Regions from separate parts of the Heyndrickxia sp. FSL K6-6286 genome, predicted to be linked through region 2. Evidence: a T-box and tRNA genes for the amino acid it is inferred to sense, from the RefSeq annotation. Region 2 holds a T-box; the other holds one or more tRNA genes.
The links. A T-box is a leader RNA that pairs with one kind of tRNA and senses whether it is charged. The one in region 2 lies ahead of ileS (isoleucine--tRNA ligase), so its partner is inferred to be a tRNA-Ile.

Region 1 (7,145 bases), 1.8 Mb from region 2:
TTTGAATTGAAGCCCCAGTAAACGGCGGCCGTAACTATAACGGTCCTAAGGTAGCGAAATTCCTTGTCAGGTAAGTTCTGACCCGCACGAAAGGCGCAACGATCTGGGCACTGTCTCAACGAGAGACTCGGTGAAATTATAGTACCTGTGAAGATGCAGGTTACCCGCGACAGGACGGAAAGACCCCGTGGAGCTTTACTGCAGCTTGATATTGAATTTTGGTACAGCTTGTACAGGATAGGTAGGAGCCTTTGAAACCGGAGCGCCAGCTTCGGTGGAGGCATCGGTGGGATACTACCCTGGCTGTATTGAAATTCTAACCCGCACCCCTGAATCGGGGTGGGAGACAGTGTCAGGCAGGCAGTTTGACTGGGGCGGTCGCCTCCTAAAAGGTAACGGAGGCGCCCAAAGGTTCCCTCAGAATGGTTGGAAATCATTCGCAGAGTGTAAAGGCACAAGGGAGCTTGACTGCGAGACCTACAAGTCGAGCAGGGACGAAAGTCGGGCTTAGTGATCCGGTGGTTCCGCATGGAAGGGCCATCGCTCAACGGATAAAAGCTACCCCGGGGATAACAGGCTTATCTCCCCCAAGAGTCCACATCGACGGGGAGGTTTGGCACCTCGATGTCGGCTCATCGCATCCTGGGGCTGTAGTCGGTCCCAAGGGTTGGGCTGTTCGCCCATTAAAGCGGTACGCGAGCTGGGTTCAGAACGTCGTGAGACAGTTCGGTCCCTATCCGTCGTGGGCGTAGGAAATTTGAGAGGAGCTGTCCTTAGTACGAGAGGACCGGGATGGACGCACCGCTGGTGTACCAGTTGTCTTGCCAAAGGCATCGCTGGGTAGCTATGTGCGGAAGGGATAAGTGCTGAAAGCATCTAAGCATGAAGCCCCCCTCAAGATGAGATTTCCCTTAGTTTATCTAAATAAGATCCCTGAAAGATGATCAGGTTGATAGGTTCGAGGTGGAAGTGTGGCGACACATGGAGCTGACGAATACTAATAGATCGAAGACTTAACCAAATAGAAAAGTGAAGGCGACTGTTCAAACCCGCCAAAAAATGATGGCTTGCGAGGAGGTAGCTTTTCAGCCACCACAGCAAGGTAGCATTTTTCTGAGAGGGTTTAGGAGCCGCAACTGGGATTTGAGGTTATGAACCGTTACTTCTTGATATATCTAGTTTTGAGGGAATAAACCCTTAACAACATATAGTCTGGTAATTATGGCAAGAAGGTCACACCCGTTCCCATCCCGAACACGGAAGTTAAGCTTCTTAGCGCCGATGGTAGTTGGGGGCTCTCCCCCTGCAAGAGTAGGACGTTGCCAGGCGATTTATGGAGGATTAGCTCAGCTGGGAGAGCACCTGCCTTACAAGCAGGGGGTCGGCGGTTCGATCCCGTCATCCTCCACCATATATAATGCCGGCCTAGCTCAATTGGTAGAGCAACTGACTTGTAATCAGTAGGTTGGGGGTTCAAGTCCTCTGGCCGGCACCACTTAGGTCATTACGAGCCATTAGCTCAGTTGGTAGAGCACGATCGAGTACGCTACGAAGAGTAACATCAGCGTACCAATCGAGATACAGCTTGAATAATCTTGCTGAGATTGGGACGTCGTAGATGCATTTATATTCGAAGTACATGCTTATACTATTAATTATATTCATAAAGAGCCATTAGCTCAGTTGGTAGAGCATCTGACTTTTAATCAGAGGGTCGAAGGTTCGAGTCCTTCATGGCTCACCATTGTTTTTTGTAACGAAAAATTACTTATCTTTTTGTTAAACGAAAAACATTTTTCATAACGCGGGTGTGGCGGAATTGGCAGACGCACCAGACTTAGGATCTGGCGCCGCAAGGCGTGGGGGTTCGACTCCCTTCACCCGCATTATAAAATAAAGTTGCGGAAGTAGTTCAGTGGTAGAACACCACCTTGCCAAGGTGGGGGTCGCGGGTTCGAATCCCGTCTTCCGCTCCAAACAACCCTTGCCGGGGTGGCGGAACTGGCAGACGCACAGGACTTAAAATCCTGCGGTAGGTGACTACCGTACCGGTTCGATTCCGGTCCTCGGCATATAAATCATGCGCCCGTAGCTCAATTGGATAGAGCGTTTGACTACGGATCAAAAGGTTAGGGGTTCGACTCCTCTCGGGCGCGCCATGAACGGGAAGTAGCTCAGCTTGGTAGAGCACATGGTTTGGGACCATGGGGTCGCAGGTTCGAATCCTGTCTTCCCGACCATTATACAATTGGGGCCTTAGCTCAGCTGGGAGAGCGCCTGCTTTGCACGCAGGAGGTCAGCGGTTCGATCCCGCTAGGCTCCACCAATATCTAAAATTAAAATTTACTATGGCGGCGTAGCTCAGCTGGCTAGAGCGTACGGTTCATACCCGTGAGGTCGTGGGTTCGATCCCCTCCGCCGCTACCATAGAGGACCTTTAGCTCAGCTGGTTAGAGCAGACGGCTCATAACCGTCCGGTCGTAGGTTCGAGTCCTACAAGGTCCACCATATATAATTGGAGGAATACCCAAGTCTGGCTGAAGGGATCGGTCTTGAAAACCGACAGGCGGGTTACACCGCGCGGGGGTTCGAATCCCTCTTCCTCCGCCATAACTATTTCTTTAAAAGATTTTTAATAATATCGTCACTGGGTGGAGCAACGAGCGTTACTTCATCGAACAACTACGAGTTGTACCGATTGAGCTGCTACTAGAGTAAGCATACTGAAATCGGGACAGTTGATGAAAAGATTGGATTAGAATATTTTTAATAATATCGTCGCGGGGTGGAGCAGTCTGGTAGCTCGTCGGGCTCATAACCCGAAGGTCGCAGGTTCAAATCCTGCCTCCGCAATCATTTTCAAGTAAACTTGAAAGAAATTTGGTCCGGTAGTTCAGTTGGTTAGAATGCCTGCCTGTCACGCAGGAGGTCGCGGGTTCGAGTCCCGTCCGGACCGCCATTTTATAATTTGGCTCGGTAGCTCAGTCGGTAGAGCACGTCCGAATAGGCTACAAAGCGATACATCAGCGTACCAATTGAGCCACAGCTTGAATAAGCTTTCTGAAATTGGGACGATGGCGAACACAATTTTATATAGAAAATAGATATTATATTTGGCTCGGTAGCTCAGTCGGTAGAGCAATGGACTGAAAATCCATGTGTCGGCGGTTCGATTCCGTCCCGAGCCACCATTTTATGTTTAAGTGGCTAATAACTACATGTAATCCAATGTTTAGTTGAACATGACGGCTATTCCGAAGTGGTTAAAAATTGGATTGTGGCTCAGACATTTGTGAGGTCGATTCCGATTAGTGGCCCCATCATGCGGGTGTAGTTTAGTGGTAAAACTACAGCCTTCCAAGCTGTTGTCGTGGGTTCGATTCCCATCACCCGCTCCATAATTTTTGTGGGCCTATAGCTCAGCTGGTTAGAGCGCACGCCTGATAAGCGTGAGGTCGATGGTTCGAGTCCATTTAGGCCCACCATAATGATAATTTACTTGTTCCGCAGTAGCTCAGTGGTAGAGCTATCGGCTGTTAACCGATCGGTCGTAGGTTCGAATCCTACCTGCGGAGCCATATAATTGGAGAAGTACTCAAGTGGCTGAAGAGGCGCCCCTGCTAAGGGTGTAGGTCGGGTAACCGGCGCGAGGGTTCAAATCCCTCCTTCTCCGTATTGTCGGCCCGTTGGTCAAGCGGTTAAGACACCGCCCTTTCACGGCGGTAACACGGGTTCGAATCCCGTACGGGTCATTCATTATTAAGAAAAAAGGTAGTTTAAAAGATTTCTAAAATAGAAACTTTTAAACTACCTTTTTTTGTCTAGAGGTAATATTGGTTCTATACTATATGATGTAGGGATTTACACAATTTTAAGACATAAAAAATGCTCGTAATCATTATGTGAGTTTTCAAGAAACCAGTATCAACTATACATAATAAATTCTAACATGATATTACTTGATTATAAAAAAGTATAGGAGAATAATCAAAGTCCATCTCAACAGGCTTATAAAAATCCTTTTTTTCCTGTCTGTCAAAAGCCCATGGGTATACGTATAGCCTTAACAAAAGTGAAATGATTTGAACAATTGGTAGAGACTGTTGAATCAACTGAACGAAAGCGTTGAGCAAAAACTATTATCTTCTTAGAATAAAAGAAAAAGGGGAGAAGTAAAAATAACTTCTCCCCACATTTAGCATTGAATCTCATTTTAATGTTATGTTGCTATAAGGAATAGCAACATATGAAATCTGTTTTTCACTACTTGATAAGAAATGAAATGAAAAGCCCAATTGTTACTAGTAAACCAAAGAAAGTATTTGTTTGAGCTGTTGCTTTCATCGCAGGAACCATTTGAATAGGTTCTGTCTTTCCAATGAAGCCTCTTACTGCTTTAATAGGCATTGGAAGGCTTAAAAGTGTAATGAGAGTCCATGGTGTGACGATCTGCATTAGCACTAAAACAATTAACCATAGATATGAGACTATAAACATGGTAGCAAGTAATGTAATTGCATTTTTTCTTCCTATTAGAATAGCAACTGTTTTCCGTCCATTTTCCTTATCTCCATCTAAATCACGAATGTTATTGGATAACATAATTGCTCCTACTAAAATGAATATAGGAATAGAGATAAGAATGCTATCTGTCGTAATATTACCGGTTTGAATAAAATAAGAAATTAGTATAATAACAATCCCCATAAAGAACCCTGAAATAATTTCTCCAAAAGGGGTATATGCAATTGGTAAGGGTCCTCCAGTATAAAAATAACCAACAGCCATACATATGGCTCCAATAACTGCAATCCACCAGGAACTACTGATGATAATATACAGTCCTAATAATGCAGAGATCCCATAGAAAATCAGAGCAAGATTAAGAACAGTTTTTGGTTTTACACCATTTCGGACAATGGCACCGCCAATTCCAACTGATTCTTCATGGTCTAGTCCTCTAGCATAATCGTAATACTCATTAAACATATTTGTCGCTGCCTGTATTAGTAGGCAAGCCACTAGCATCGCAATGAATATTGGAATATCAATCTTTGAGTTTTGCATGGCAAAGGCTGTCCCTAATAATACAGGGACAAAAGAAGCAGTAAGCGTATGGGGTCGCGTTAATTGCCACCAAATTCGCCATCCTTTGTCTGGTTTCACCAATGGTGAAGAATGTGAACTCATTGTTATGTCTCTCCCTTTACATATCTTTACCTTGAAAAAGTTCATCTGGTTTTGTTCCCCAGCATTATCCATAAGGCGTGCAAATCTATTGTTAATGCAGATTTAGTCCTCCTATAGACCATCGAAATGACAATAGGAGTACACTCTAAAGTGTAGGTAAATGAAGGATAGGTGTCAATCAATTTTTATATGTAATGGAAAGAAAAATTCCCATTTCAATATTTGAATCATAGATTACTGAACTTTTTTGTCTAGTTGTCATATAATAAGGTAGGGAAAAAGTTTCATAAGATATGTTCGTTGACTCCGTCGATTTAGAAGTGTATCTTAAAAGTTGGGCATAATATAGAACAAGAATGCAATGATCATAGTAATTAACGTAAGGTAGTTTTGGGGGAGATAAAGTTGACAAGTATTCAACATTCAAAAATTGAAACTGAGTTTGAAATTGCTGTTGGTAGAGCTAAGGATAAAGAGTATCCCATTCTATTTAGCTATACAGAAATTTTGAATAATATGAACCCCCTTTCATTTTATTCTTCTGCTAAGCAGTTATTTCAAGGGAAAAGGTTTTTTTGGAAAGTACCCGATGATGAAACCATCATCGTAGGTTTAGGAAGTACTTATACATTACAAACATCTTTAGGGGAACATCGATTTGAAACGATTCAGTCTGAATGGAATGATCTCATTAAAGATGCTCATATTTATAATCCATATAACGTACAAGGCACAGGACCTCTTATATTCGGAGGCTTTTCTTTTGATCCTGATAGTGTAGAAGAACCAGAGTGGAGTTCATTCACTAATGCATTATTCCATTTACCTGAATTAATGTTAGTAATCGATAAACAAAGTTCGTATTTAACGATAAATATACGATGTTCTTCAATCAAAGATAAAGATAGATTGGCTCAATTACTTAGAATTAAAGAACAAATTCTATCATCAAGTGCATCAGAAAATATATTAAAGGTAGACATACATCAAGAAGAAGAAGTAAATCCTGATGCGTGGAAAAAGGCTGTCGCTAATGTAGTTCGTCTATTAAATGATGATAATGAAGTAAGAAAAGTTGTTATGGCTAGAAAAATGAATGTAACCTTTAATGGAGAGATTTCTTCGGACCATGTATTGAATCATTTATGGAATGAACAGCATGAAAGTTTTATCTTTGCGTTAGAATGGTTAGATAGTTGTTTTACAGGTGCTTCACCTGAAAGGCTTGTGAAAAAAATAGGGGATAACATTTTATCTGCCTGTATTGCAGGATCAATAAAAAGAGATAAAGATGAGAAAAAAGATGTTGCCTTAGGACAAGCTCTATTAAATGACGATAAGAATAGACAAGAGCACCAATTCGTTGTATCAATGATCCAAGAGATTATGAATAAATATTGTCATGATTTAGAAATCGCTATCGAACCGACGTTAATGAAGATGCGCGACATTCAACATCTTTTCACACCAGTGAAAGGGACAGTTAAAAATAAAAATACATCCATTCTATCTATAGCTAAAGATTTACATCCGACACCAGCTATGGGGGGAGTTCCGACAACGGATGCGATGCAAATCATTCGTGAAGTGGAAAATATGGATCGTGGCTTCTATGCTGCTCCAATCGGCTGGCTGGACTATCAGGGAAATGGTGAATTTGCAGTAGGAATCAGATCAAGTCTAATAAAGGGAAAAGAAGCATTTTTATATGCCGGGTGTGGTGTAGTGGCTGATTCAATCCCGGAGGATGAATATTTTGAGACAAGAATTAAATTTCGTCCGATGCTTCGAGCATTAGGAGGAAAACAACTATGATACATCAAGAAACTTTAACAAAATATTTAGCAATGTTTATTCAGGAACTATCGAATGCTGGAATTGAAAATGTAGTTATTAGTCCTGGTTCTAGATCAACACCGTTAGCTATGCTCATTGCTGAGCATCCCAAACTAAAT
Region 2 (7,145 bases):
TGCCCACCGATTGACAATGTTTTTCTAGGACCATATTTAGGATCACCAACTAATGGGAAACCTATATATTTCATATGGACACGTATTTGATGAGTACGTCCTGTTTCTAATTCACATTCAATAAATGTATATTGATTGAATCGTTCTAATACACGAAAATGGGTCACAGCTTGTTTTCCATTATCAACTACAGTCATTCTTTGACGATCATTTGGGTCACGTCCAATAGGTGCATCAATTGTTCCATAATCATGAGGGACATTTCCGTGAACGATGGCGAAATATTTACGTGTCACTGATTTATCGACTAATTGATTAACCAGTCCTTCATGTGCCATATCATTTTTAGCCACCATTAATAATCCTGATGTATCTTTATCAATTCGATGTACAATACCAGGTCTTAACACTCCATTAATACCCGATAGATCCTTACAATGTGCCATCAAGCCATTAACTAGTGTACCTGTTAAATGTCCTGGTGCTGGATGAACAACCATTCCTTTTGGTTTATTTACAACGAGTACATCCCCATCCTCATAGTAAATGTCTAAATTCATTTCTTCTGCCTGAACATCAAGGATCTCTGGTTCAGGGATATCAATGACAATTTGATCATTAGTCGTGCATTTATAATTTGCTTTAATTTGTTTTCCATTTACTTTAACATGTCCATCTTTAATCCATTGCTGAACTTGTGAACGGGACCATTCTGCATTCAAAGTGGAAATAATCTTGTCGATACGTTCGTTATTCTCACTTTCAAGAATGATGTGTTCCATTTTTCCCATATGTTTTCTCCTTTGATTTACGCTCTTCTATAAGCATTTGAATAAGTAGTAGAATCACACCAATCGTTAGGCTTGCATCTGCAATATTGAAAATTGGAAAATCAATAATTCTGGCATAAAGAAAATCCACTACTTCTTGGCGAATTAATCGATCAATAAAATTCCCAATTGCCCCCCCTAACATAAAGGCAAGACTGATTCCTAATAAGGGTTTTCCTTTTGCATATTTATAAAGATAATAAATAATTCCACCAACAACAATGATGGTAATCAAATAAAACAGCCACATTTGGCCTTCTAAAATCCCCCATGCTGCACCTCGATTTCGATGTGAGGTAATGGAAAATACATCTTCAATAATATTAATACTTTCTCCTATTTCCATATTTTTAACGACCAACATTTTTGTTATTTGGTCTAATGCAATTACAAATAAAGCCAGTATGTAATAAATCACAAAGGATACCCCCGTATCTACTTTTTCATTATAATTATATAGTTTTACGTTTCTTCTTTTGAATTGTAGCATACAGGGGGATTTTAGAAAAGTTTAAGATGTACTCAACTATAAGGTATGGATATTTTCCCATATGACCATAGTTGATTCCATTCATCTGAGGATTTCAATGTAGGTATTGTTTCCAGCCATTCTTTCGGGATTGGATCACCACTGTGCTCACACTTTCCATAATTACCTTTATTCCATTTAGAAAGGGCTGTATGAATATCTTTTAATTCTTCATTAATCATGTCTTTAATTAATTCGTCCTTTGTCTCATATGCACTTAATTCAGCTTTTAGATCATGAAGTAAATAAAATAATTGATCATCATTGCGGCACATTGATATTCCCTCCTTTAATGAATTATTGTTAGTTTACCCGAATCTTGAAAATGATGATGGAGTAAGTCTTTCATGTAGTTACATAAAATAGAAAACCCTCGAAGATTTACCTTCAAGGGTTTTTTAGCAATTATTTTATTGAACATTTTCATAAGATTCTTTAACAACTGAAGCACAACGCTGACATAATGTTGGATGATTCTCGTCCTTACCTATTTCAGTTGTTACAATCCAGCAGCGTTCACATGTCTCACCTTCAGCTTTTTCAACAACAATTGCTGCATGTTCAAGTTTTACAGCATTTTCAGGAGCATCAGCGATCGCTCCACCTACCTCAAATCCAGAAACAATAAATAATTGCTTCATGTTTTCAGAAATGGAATCTAATAATTGTTTCATTTCATCATTCACATATACAGTGATTTTTGCAGTTAATGATTTTCCAATAACTTTTTCATTACGTGCTTCTTCTAGTGCCTTTAGAACATCATCCCGTAATTTTAAGAAATTTTCCCATTTTAATTCTAATTCCTTAGCATTTGGAATTTCAACATATTCAGGCATATTAGTAAGCTGAACACTAACTTCTTCAATGCCAGGGATATAGCCCCAAACTTCATCAGCCGTATGCGGAAGAATCGGTGTTAAGAGCTTAGTTAAAGTTGTTAAGCATTCATATAGAACGGTTTGCATTGCCCGACGTTCTTCATTATCTTTTGCTTCAATATATAATACATCTTTTGCAAAGTCTAAATAAAATGAACTTAAATCTAGAGTACAGAAATTATTCACATTATGGTAGATCGTTGAATATTCATAACCTTCATAAGCATTTCGAACTTGTTTAATTAAATTATTTAATTTCACAAGCATAAATTGATCCACTTCACGAAGGTCCTCATACTTAACTTTATCAGTTGCAGGATCAAAGTCTGATAAATTTCCTAATAAGAATCGGAACGTATTTCGAATCTTACGATATACTTCTGATACTTGTTTCAAAATAGCATCGGATACACGAACATCTGCTTGATAGTCAACAGATGCTACCCATAAACGAATGATATCTGCTCCTAGTTGATTGACTACCTTTCCAGGCAAGATCACATTTCCTAATGACTTACTCATCTTTCTGCCTTCACCATCAAGGACGAAGCCATGGCTTAGAACACCTTTATATGGTGCTTGACCTGAAACTGCAACAGAAGTAGTTAATGATGAATTAAACCATCCACGGTACTGATCAGATCCTTCAAGATAAAGATCTGCAGGACGCTGAAGATCATCACGTTCAACTAGTACACCTTGATGGGATGAACCTGAATCGAACCATACATCCATAATATCTGTTTCTTTTGTAAATTCCCCATTTGGACTACTTGGGTGTGTGAATCCCTCAGGCAATAGATCCTTTGCTTCACGTTCAAACCAAATATTTGACCCATGCTCACGGAATAAATTAGAGATATGCTCGATTGTTTCATCAGTGATGATCGGGTCACCATTTTCCCCATAAAATACCGGGATTGGTACACCCCACGCACGTTGTCTTGAAATACACCAATCGCCACGGTCACGGACCATATTAAATAGGCGTGTTTCACCCCAAGTTGGTACCCATTTTACTTCCTTTATAGCTTGTAAAAGTTCTTCACGGAACTTATCAATAGATGCAAACCATTGCGCAGTAGCTCGGAAGATAACAGGTTTCTTCGTTCTCCAATCATGCGGATATGAGTGTGTGAAGAAGTTTAATTTAAGTAATGCACCAGCTTCCTCCAACTTCTCTGTAATCGGCTTATTTGCTTTATCATAGAATAATCCTTCAAAGCCAGGTGCCTCAGAAGTTAAAACACCTTTATCATCAACTGGACATAAAACATCTAACCCATATTTTTTACCTACAAGGAAATCATCTTCCCCATGACCTGGAGCTGTATGAACACATCCAGTACCAGATTCTGTAGTAACATGGTCACCTAAAATTACTAATGAATCTCGATCATATAATGGATGTTTAGCTACTACATATTCTAGCTCTTTTCCTGTAACTGTTTGAACAATTTCAGGGGATTCCCATTCTAAAACTTCAGAAACCGTTTCTAGTAATGCTTTCGCAATTACATATTTTTCGTTATTAACGCTTACTACTACATAGTCAATTTCCGGATTTACAGCAATTCCTAAATTGGCCGGAATTGTCCATGGTGTCGTCGTCCAAATAATAATCTTTGTATTAGCTTCTAATACACCTTTTCCATCTTTTACTTCAAAGGCAACATAGATAGATGGAGATTTAATATCTTTATATTCAATTTCTGCTTCGGCTAAAGCTGATTCACTAGAAGGAGACCAGTAAACAGGTTTCATTCCTTTATAAATATATCCTTTTTTAGCCATCTCACCAAAAACCTTAATTTGTTGTGCTTCATATTCAGGCTTTAAAGTGATATATGGATTTTCCCAATCACCACGTACACCTAAACGTTTAAATGCTTCACGTTGATTATCAACTTGTTGATAGGCATATTCCTCACAAAGTTTACGGAATTCGGCAACAGACATTTCCTTACGTTTGACACCTTTGTTCGTTAACGCTTGTTCAATTGGCAAACCATGTGTATCCCAGCCAGGAACATAAGGAGCATTGAATCCTGTCATTGATTTATATCGAACGATAAAATCTTTTAATGTTTTATTTAATGCATGCCCCATATGAAGATCGCCATTAGCATATGGAGGTCCATCATGAAGGACAAATAATGGTCTACCTTTTGTATGCTCTTGCACCTTTTCGTAGATATTAAGTTCCTTCCATTTTTCTTGAATTTCCGGTTCGCGTTTAGGAAGGTTTCCTCGCATTGGAAATTCTGTTTTTGGCATTAATAACGTATCTTTATAATCCATGTTACTTCCTCCTTGATATCATAGGGACCAACAATTTGAAAAATCCCGAATTCACTATACACATCATTGCCTATTTAGAACTATTCTATAGGCTTTTTCTTACTTTTGTATGGATATGTTTAAACAACAAAAAAACCTTCACATCCCTGTAAAGGGACGAGAAGGTTTTCCCGCGGTACCACCCTAGTAGATAATCATAGATTATCCGCCTCTTAGCATTCGTATCGTGAATGATTCGCTATTATCTACTGACCATAAAGGTGTTCAATTCAAGAACTCTAGGGTGATGTTCCAATTATTTGCTTATACCAAGCTTTCACTATCCTTGGTTCGCTTTATATAATAAGACCTGTAAATAATTGTACTGTCCCTGTCATCGTTTAAAATATTAGTTTTATAAATTATATGTGAAATAATTTCATTTCGTCAAGATTATTTCATTTCTTCTTCAAGATTTAATTCTGTAGCATCAATTTCAAATTCCATTAAATGGTCCCAATCATCATTTTTTAACAAATCTAATTGAGCTTCGATTAACATCTTAAATCTTGTACGGAATACCTTTGATTGCTTTTTCAATTCTTCAATTTCTAAAGCAATTTTTCTAGCTTTTGACAATGCTTCATTTACAATTCTATCTGCATTTTTCTCAGCTTCTCTAATAATTAACTTCGATTCCTTTTGCGCATTGCCACGAACTTCCTCAGCCGCTTCTTGGGCAACAACTATGGATTTATGCAGTGTTTCCTCTATGTTGGTAAAATGTCCTAAGCGTTCATTAAGAGAGTTTAACGTTTCTTCCAACTCTTTTTTCTCACGAATGATAATTTCATAATCCTTAATAATTTGGTCGAGGAATTCATTTACTTCGTCCTCATCGTACCCTCGAAAACCTCTACTAAATTCTTTATTATGTATATCCAATGGTGTTAAAGGCATTCTGCCACCTCCACAATGTATTCAAATTTAATCTTTAATAACTTTATGATTAAGTCCTATAAACAAGACCAGAAAACATTTTTATCTATATTCAATAGATATCAAGGCGCTTGCCTTTAGCTTCAACGCTAGCCCCTGAAAGTAAAAAACTTCAAGTTAAGACGGTTGAACTCCTAACTCTATTATACCGATATTCGACAGTTTGTGGGGATTTTCCTGCAACTTTTTCAAATTATTTCAACACACCAGCTTTTATTCGCCATTTTTCTTTTTTGGTCTTCCCGTCAAATGAAAGCAGCTTACACCTTCCATGTCCTCTTGCAGACAATACGTCCCCTTCTTCACAAATAAAAGCTGATTGTTCCACAATTCGCCAATTTATTTTCACCAAACCATGGGCTATAAGCGTTTGGGCTTTTTGTCTAGAAATATTGTATACAGAAGATAGAACTGCATCCAAACGTAGTGAACTCACTGTCGTTTGAATTTCTTGCCAAACTTCCCCAGTTGAAATTGCATCACTTAACGGGATTTCTAGAAGTTGAATGGATGTTTTACCGATTTGTCGGAACTCAAGCTTAATATAATCCAATAATTCTTTTGCTATAAAAAACTGTATACGCTCATTTTGGCATAAAATATCTCCAAACTTTTCTCGTTTTAATCCAATAGACATAAGCGTCCCCAACACCTGTCGATGCGTCAATGTAACAAATTTGGATGGATATTTTACTTCTAGTAAAGCAATTTGGTAATCTTCAGGCGATGGGGAATAGTAATCTGGATATAGGAGAACTCTGTTTCGCTCACAATCAGAATTCCCACCAAAAATCCCGTATTTCACACTTTGTTCATTGCCAATGATTGACTTCAGAATATGTATTTGCCGAGGATCTAAAAAATCAACTAACTTAGGTGCATAACGATCTTCGACAAACTGTTTCCATTGAATGACTTGATCAATAAAATCTTTTTCCTCTGATCTAAAATGTTGATATATATTATCCATAAATACCTCTTATACTTATTGATTACTATAGAAAAAGAAGACTGTTTTCGTATAGTTTGTTGGTTGTGTAAAAGCCAAACAACCGACTTTTACACTCAATAAAGGAATCCAGCGATTCATATGGAGTTTGCAGCTCTTTTCTCTGTGAAAAGGAGGGTGTAACGCTCTTGAGTTGATGATTTTTCGTTAAAACTTTACTTAATATCAACAATGTTTGAGAAAAGAGCCAAAAAGAAAAAGGTAGTATGATTACTACCTAGATGGTCCAATAATAAATCTGGCTAAGTCCATAGCTAGCTAATCTTAATACGATAATAGCTACAATTGGAGAAATATCAATCATTCCAATAGGTGGAATAAACCGTCTAAATTGTTCTAAATAGGGTTCACAAATTCGGCCAAAAATTTGTCCAATAGAAGATTGTTGAGCATTAAACCATGACATAAAAATATAAATAATAATAATATACGAGTAAATTTTAATTGCTTCTAATAAAATAGTTACTATTAATGCCATTCCTTTTAAGACCACCTCGAATCAAATTCACTATGTTGAATTAAATCGGAAATATTCCCTGATACTTCTACATTATCTGGAGTGCATAAGAATATATCCGTCCCAATTCTTTGGATATCTCCACCAATTGCATAAACTG

Region 1: it has a tRNA-Ile gene. The T-box ahead of ileS (isoleucine--tRNA ligase) is inferred to sense a tRNA for this amino acid. The anticodon was not compared.

The regions. Positions count from the first base shown of each region.
Region 1 covers NZ_CP152029.1:1,495,452-1,502,596, forward strand. Annotated here, with positions in the region: rRNA gene MHI39_RS07410 (23S ribosomal RNA) at 1-1,021, shown strand, start outside; rRNA gene rrf (5S ribosomal RNA) at 1,212-1,328, shown strand; tRNA gene MHI39_RS07420 (tRNA-Val) at 1,336-1,411, shown strand; tRNA gene MHI39_RS07425 (tRNA-Thr) at 1,420-1,495, shown strand; tRNA gene MHI39_RS07430 (tRNA-Lys) at 1,669-1,744, shown strand; tRNA gene MHI39_RS07435 (tRNA-Leu) at 1,805-1,886, shown strand; tRNA gene MHI39_RS07440 (tRNA-Gly) at 1,902-1,976, shown strand; tRNA gene MHI39_RS07445 (tRNA-Leu) at 1,987-2,072, shown strand; tRNA gene MHI39_RS07450 (tRNA-Arg) at 2,083-2,159, shown strand; tRNA gene MHI39_RS07455 (tRNA-Pro) at 2,164-2,240, shown strand; tRNA gene MHI39_RS07460 (tRNA-Ala) at 2,251-2,326, shown strand; tRNA gene MHI39_RS07465 (tRNA-Met) at 2,351-2,427, shown strand; tRNA gene MHI39_RS07470 (tRNA-Ile) at 2,432-2,508, shown strand; tRNA gene MHI39_RS07475 (tRNA-Ser) at 2,518-2,610, shown strand; tRNA gene MHI39_RS07480 (tRNA-Met) at 2,780-2,853, shown strand; tRNA gene MHI39_RS07485 (tRNA-Asp) at 2,883-2,959, shown strand; tRNA gene MHI39_RS07490 (tRNA-Phe) at 3,116-3,191, shown strand; tRNA gene MHI39_RS07495 (tRNA-Gly) at 3,325-3,398, shown strand; tRNA gene MHI39_RS07500 (tRNA-Ile) at 3,409-3,485, shown strand; tRNA gene MHI39_RS07505 (tRNA-Asn) at 3,504-3,578, shown strand; tRNA gene MHI39_RS07510 (tRNA-Ser) at 3,586-3,673, shown strand; tRNA gene MHI39_RS07515 (tRNA-Glu) at 3,681-3,752, shown strand; gene MHI39_RS07520 (1,4-dihydroxy-2-naphthoate polyprenyltransferase) at 4,264-5,190, opposite strand; gene MHI39_RS07525 (isochorismate synthase) at 5,596-7,005, shown strand; gene menD (2-succinyl-5-enolpyruvyl-6-hydroxy-3-cyclohexene-1-carboxylic-acid synthase) at 7,002-7,145, shown strand, end outside.
Region 2 covers NZ_CP152029.1:3,262,098-3,269,242, forward strand. Annotated here, with positions in the region: gene MHI39_RS16435 (RluA family pseudouridine synthase) at 1-791, opposite strand, end outside; gene lspA (signal peptidase II) at 763-1,248, opposite strand; gene MHI39_RS16445 (hypothetical protein) at 1,353-1,634, opposite strand; gene ileS (isoleucine--tRNA ligase) at 1,770-4,541, opposite strand; T-box leader at 4,691-4,927, opposite strand; gene MHI39_RS16455 (DivIVA domain-containing protein) at 4,974-5,480, opposite strand; gene MHI39_RS16460 (RNA-binding protein) at 5,713-6,489, opposite strand; gene MHI39_RS16465 (YggT family protein) at 6,746-7,006, opposite strand; gene MHI39_RS16470 (cell division protein SepF) at 7,012-7,145, opposite strand, start outside.